DNA from 2 places in the Sphingobacterium siyangense genome. Region 2 is predicted to be linked to the other one. Evidence: riboswitches for the same ligand, from Rfam matches in the RefSeq annotation. Region 2 holds a riboswitch; the other holds the start of a gene.
What was found. A riboswitch is a leader RNA that binds a small molecule or an ion and turns the genes downstream of it on or off. The one in region 2 is predicted to bind S-adenosylmethionine.
Positions count from the first base shown of each region.

Region 1 (3,193 bases), 970 kb from region 2:
ATTGCAGAGTGAGACGTTCTCCTATGGGATGCCTTTCCGGGACTGTCTGACCGACAATGGCTACAATCAGTTCAACTCAGGTAGCGTCAATGAAATCGTAGGTGGGAATTTAAATCCGACCACAGGGGGGTATGAAACCGGAATTTATAACGATGCTTATGTGGGAATAGGACGTGCCAATCGCCTGATCGAGAAGCTTCAGGGCTATAACGGCTCCGATATGAACGATGCAGAGAAGAAAAATATGGAAGCCGAAGCCCGCTTTATCCGTGCTTTTGTTTATTTCCAATTGTACAGTATTTATGGTGAGGTGCCGCTTGTGCTGACTTCCCTTAGTCTGGAGAATCAACGTCAGCCAAAGGAAAGTGCGGAGAATATCCTAAAACAGATTCGCGCTGATCTGGATTTTGGGATCGCTAACTTAGCGGCTAAACCTTATTTCAATAATGGGGGGCATGCGACCGCAAGTTCAGCAAAAGCCTTGAAAGCACGGGTTTTACTGTTTGCGGCTTATGGTGACAAAGGGGTGCCCGATTTAGCAATCTTGAAAGAGGTAAAAGACTTATGCACCGATGTCATGAAAGAGTATACCCTGAGTACGGCTTTTGAAAATGTCTTTCGCGATGCAACACAGAAGAACAATACCGAGATTATCTTTTCGGTCAATTTTCTGGCACCGAATAATACAGCCCCCTGGGACATGTACCTAGGCGACTGGATCGCTGCTTCACCTTTACAAAACCTGGTGGATACCTATGAATGCAAAGATGGTCTGCCTTATGGTGAATCACCCTTGACTGACCGAGCCAATCCCTTCAAAGATAGGGATCCGCGCTTGAGCAAAACAATTTTCGTGGATCATCCCGACTTTGGCGGCGGTAAGATCCATACACCGTCCAATCCGCGGCCTACAGGTTATGGGGTATTGAAATTTTTGGATCCGGCCAACTTACCTTTTGGCTTTTCAACATTGAGCCAACAGGATGCGGTTGTACTGCGGTTTGGAGAGGTGTTATTGATGTATGCCGAAGCACAAAATGAAATCGCCGGGCCAGATCAATCGGTTTACGATGCTATGAATACCCTGAGGAGCCGCGTTCAGATGCCCGGGTTTCCTGCCGGTTATAACAAGGAAAAAATGCGCGACCGTATCCGCCACGAAAGAAGGGTTGAACTTGCTTTCGAAGGACTACGGCATTACGACCTGATTCGTTGGCATATCGCAGGCGAAGTACTCAATGCGGTCAAAGACAGTAAAGTGCCCTATCATTTTGAGGACAAATTTTACCGCTGGCCATTACCACAAACAGAAATTGAGAAAAGCGCAGGTGTGTTAATTCAGAATCCAAACTATAAATAATAAGATTATCGCCTTCTTTTAAATCGGCAATTTCCTAAACCAACCACAGCAGCGCGCACGAAGTCCTTTCGATGCGCGCTTTTTTTTGTCGATAACGATTACTGTAAAGGAATCAGGACATTCTGTTCCAAGCGTACAGGGACATGCTTCACCGAGGTAAAACCGTCTTCCTTGGAAATGATGTTGGAAAGATCCAGTCCTCTTTTGGAGAACGTACTGATCAAAGCTGTTCTAAAGGTTGCCTTGGCTGAACCCCAGCCTTGTCCTAAGATGGTGTCATTGTTGAGCTGGATCAGTTCATCTGTTGAGTAATAACTGAATTTTTCCAGTAAGTGTTGGTAAAGATTTGTTGTAGTAGCCATACAATTTAAAAATTTAAAGGATTAAACCATAAACTGTATCCAGATCTTGTTGGGAAAATAATCGTTCTGCGACGTTTATTTTGGTCGAAACCCGTATTAATTTACCACCGCGGTGCCTGCACTCGGTTGGTATTGCATCATGCAATTCTGAATACTCTACAAATATAGTAGATTATTTTTTATAATTAAAAATATTTTTGTTTTTAAGGGTAAAGGAGCGTTAGCAACCGGAATAGGGAGGTCAAAAGCGAGGCGCGTTGTTGGCTGTGATTTGGTTATGAAGCGGATAGCAGGGCGAAAAATTTATCATGTTACTGTAATCTCATCGAAAATACTTTTAAAAATAGAGATAAGACAATACTTTTGCGCCATGAATAGAATTGCGGAAATTAACGAATACATTGCTACCGAACGCGAGGTATTATTGCAACACCCTTTATATCGTAAGATCAAAACGATCAAGAATCTACGTTCTTTTACAGAAGGGCATGTGTACGCTGTATGGGATTTTATGTCTTTACTAAAAGCTTTACAGATTAAATTGACCTGTACGACTTTACCTTGGTTTGCGAGTGAGCATCCATCAACACGCTATCTAATCAACGAAATTGTCTTGGCTGAGGAGTCGGATGAATACATTGATGGCCGCCGTTTGAGCCACTTTGAGATGTATCTGGACGCCATGGATGCCATGGGTGCCGACCTTCATCTGGTCAACAAATTTATTGCTCAAGCCAAAAAATCGAACAACATATTCGATGTCATTGCAACGACCACATTGGACAAGCGGATCAAAGACTTTTTGAATTTTACATTCGAAGTGATTGCTGAGGGCGAGGTGCATAAAATTGCCGCAGCATTTACATTTGGACGTGAAGACCTTATTCCGGGAATGTTTACTTCTATTTTGGAAGAAATTAAAACAAACTTTCCTACAGCCAATCTGGATAGCTTTATTTATTATTTTCAACGCCATATTGATCTTGACGGCGACGAGCATGGACCGTTGGCGATGCAGATGATCACAGATCTTGGGAAGGACGATGAGGTTAAATGGACGGAAATGAAAGAGATCAGTAAAATTGCGCTACAAAAAAGAATCCAGCTGTGGAATGCAATAGAAGATTCCTTATACGGATAATCTATTATTATACCATCGAGAAAGGCCTTTCAAATCACGATTTGAAAGGCCTTTTTTATGTGCTGTAAAAAAGGATATTGTAAGGACTTCTTGGCAGATATTGGTCTTTTTGTTTGAATTGATGAAAAAATGTCTTTTTTCCATAACATATTGGCGTTTGTGAAGAAATCCAAGTTCCAATAAGTGTCTAAGTTTGCAACGCAAAAAAATTACATAGCACACGTGAACTTTTTTCCTCCCTATTGGGCAAAAGGCATACTAACCATGGGATTGTTAGTATGCGCTATTTCGGACACCTTCGCCCTCGATTCTTTGCGCATGTCCCTGAAA
Region 1 covers NZ_CP080574.1:5,114,089-5,117,281, reverse strand. Annotated here, with positions in the region: gene K2F45_RS21600 (RagB/SusD family nutrient uptake outer membrane protein) at 1-1,360, shown strand, start outside; gene K2F45_RS21595 (5-oxoprolinase) at 1,459-1,722, opposite strand; SAM-I-IV-variant riboswitch at 1,789-1,882, opposite strand; gene K2F45_RS21590 (DUF3050 domain-containing protein) at 2,093-2,863, shown strand; gene K2F45_RS21585 (TolC family protein) at 3,128-3,193, shown strand, end outside.
Region 1: it holds a riboswitch for S-adenosylmethionine, as region 2 does, so the genes downstream of both, K2F45_RS21595 (5-oxoprolinase) here and K2F45_RS25510 (methylenetetrahydrofolate reductase) in region 2, are expected to answer to the same signal.

Region 2 (3,193 bases):
CTTGGTCTGTATATTATTACTGGCCATAATTATTGATTTATTTTGAAACCGTTATTACTGCTGCTATTCCTATTCTCGTTGTCTTCTTGTGCTTTCTTTGGGAAGAAAAAGGACTTTCCTGAAGGCAATTACCAAATGATATTGGGCTATTCAAATGAGGAGTATCATAAAGTAAAAAGAGAATCACCCCAAAATGTGGAGGCAGATGTCTATGGTAATGACCCGACGATATATCGGTCCTTTCTCTCCCTCCGTGATAAAGATAAGTTTGTGATGGCGATCGATGATATCTTACTCTACGGTAAGTATAGATTCGACGGCGATCGATTAGAATTGACCGATGAGAAAAAGGGTAGTCTCGCTTTGGATATTGTTAAGGTAAAAAACGATTTTGTTCAGCTGAGAGGTGATTTTTCACAGTTTAGCTCAGCACGTGTCCCCACAAGTGAAAAACTTTATATCAACTTTGCGTTAGATAAAACCCCTATCCGGGAGACCCCGAGCAAATTTGATAGCCAGGTGAATCTATGGCGAAATGCCCCTGTAAAATCAGAAAGTGAAATGGAGATAAAAGCCAGGGCATTGAATTTTGTAGATTATTCTATCGCTTATTTCCAGCACATATCAAGTTCAGGCACACATCACGATTATCGAATGGATGGTGTTGAATCACCCATTATTTATGCTGAGAATGGCATTGTGCTCAAGGCATGGGCAGATGTTCCCGATTCTTGGAAAGAGTTATTTTACAACGAAAAAAATGCATTAGTCGCCTACAAATATTTATTTGATGGTTTTAAATATGGATCGAAAGAGGAGTACCATGTTACTGGACTCTTACTGATTACATTTTATCTCAAAAATCTACGGAATTCCCTAGCAACGAATCTTTAGCCGATCCTGTTGTGACGTAGTCAGTCTCTTCGTTGCCGATGGTCCTCGATCGTTAATTTTATCTGTTTTTTTAAGTCTTTTACTTTTGGGGGAGCGTAAATTCCTATTATTGCCTGGGAATAAACCTGAAGCCGTATTTATTACAGTCTTTTTGTCGCTATTTTTGCCTTTTCGAAAAAATATTTTTGTCGTTTGATTTTTTAAAACGATATTAGCAACGCTTATAGAGAAAGGCCGAGGGACTAGACCCGTTGAAGCCTTAGCAACCTGTATTGTTCAAGGTGCTAAATTCTACCCTACTCCATGTGGGAAAGATAAGTTACATGTAGATAAACGATTCCTCGACGTGTGCGTTTCGATGTAAGCCAACCAAACTAAAAACAGTTTTTTAATGAAGATTATCGATCATATCCAGAATGCCAAAGGAAAAACATTGTTTTCTTTTGAGCTATTGCCACCGGCGAAAGGGCAGGGCATCCAAAGTATTTTTAAAACCATGGATGAACTGATGGAGTTTAAACCTCCTTTTATCGACGTAACCTACCATCGGGAAGATTATATCTATAAAGAGCATGCGAGTGGATTACTGGAACGCGTTTCCTATCGTAAACGTCCTGGGACAGTGGCGATATGTGCTGCAATCATGAATAAATATAAAGTAGATGCGGTGCCCCATTTGATATGTGGTGGTTTTACAAAAGAGGAAACTGAAAATGCATTGATCGATTTGAACTTCCTGGGCATAGATAACGTCTTGGTATTGCGGGGCGATGCACGTAAGGGCGATGCCGATTTTATACCGACCGATGGTGGACATGCTTTTGCAACAGACCTACTGGAACAGGTAACTGATATGAATAAAGGAAAGTATCTGCATGAAGACATTATCACATCGGAAAAGACTGATTTTTGCATCGGAGTAGCGGGCTATCCCGAAAAGCATTTTGAATCGCCAAATTTCAATACTCATTTTAAATATCTGAAACAAAAAGTCGATATGGGAGCAGAGTTTATTGTGACTCAGATGTTCTTTAATGTTGAAAAATACAAGGAGTTTGTAACAAAATGTAGGGACAATGGAATCCATGTGCCTATTATTCCAGGATTAAAACCACTGACAACGAAAAAACAGTTGGTTACCCTACCAAGGATATTTCATTTAGATATTCCGGAGGAACTGAGTGATGCTGTTTCAGCATGTAAAACGAATGCCGACGTCAGACAAGTAGGTGAAGAGTGGTTGGTGCAACAATGTCAGGAGCTGATTAAATTTGGCGCTCCGGTTTTACATTTCTATACGATGAGTAATCCTGGTCCAACAAAGAAGATTGTTGAAAAACTAGCCTAACTCGTAAAAGTAATACGAAAAGGGAGCGCATAAGCTCCCTTTTTTTTTATGTTAGTATTCGTTGTGAAAGCCTAAAATATGTCCAGAATTTTGATAGTGTAGTTTAGGTCGATCGCTATATTCAGGGGTTAATAGCCTGTTTATAGTCAGGCACTTGTGTTAAATAGTGTTAATTAACTTATTGGAGTCAGGATAACTTTTTAACTTAAAGTGCTAAAAAGGATTTTAACAATAGACCAAATTGACCTTATGACGTACACTAGACTAAATTCTCTACTCGGCTTTTCTTGCGGACTAATTGCTACATGTGTATATATCGCCACCGTTGAAAAGACGGTAAGCTGGTGGGATTGTGGTGAATTTATTGCCTGTGCCTACAAGCTGGAAGTGGCACACCAGCCGGGAGCACCATTATTTCTTCTTATTCAGAATATATTTTCCAACCTGGCTTTGGGTAATGCAGGTAAAATCGCCTATTGGATGAATATTGGATCCGCAATCTGCAGTGGGCTTACTGTTACATTTTTATTCTGGACGATAACAGCAATTGCCAAAAAGATACTCAACAGGCAAGCGAAAGTTCAATTATCGAATTATTTCCAAATTTTTGCTGCGGGTTTAGTTGGTGCAATGGCTTTCTGCTTTAGTGATTCATTTTGGTATTCGGCTGTTGAATCCGAGGTATATGCGATGTCTTCATTGTGTACTGCGATTGTTTTTTGGGCAATTTTAAAGTGGGAAGTCCGTGCAGATGAGGAAGGTAGCGATCGTTGGCTGGTGTTTATTGCTTTTGTTATGGGCCTTTCGATCGGAGTGCACCTATTAAATCTGTTGGCAATTCCGGCTATAGCGATGGTTGTCTATTTCAGGAGAGCAGGACAGGTTAGTGCGAAAGGTACAATAAAAGCTTTCTTGGTAGGAGTGCTGATCTTGGGGGCCGTTTTGTGGGGA
Region 2 covers NZ_CP080574.1:6,082,819-6,086,011, reverse strand. Annotated here, with positions in the region: gene K2F45_RS25515 (hypothetical protein) at 43-894, shown strand; SAM riboswitch class I at 1,113-1,215, shown strand; gene K2F45_RS25510 (methylenetetrahydrofolate reductase) at 1,286-2,242, shown strand; gene K2F45_RS25505 (glycosyltransferase family 117 protein) at 2,492-3,193, shown strand, end outside.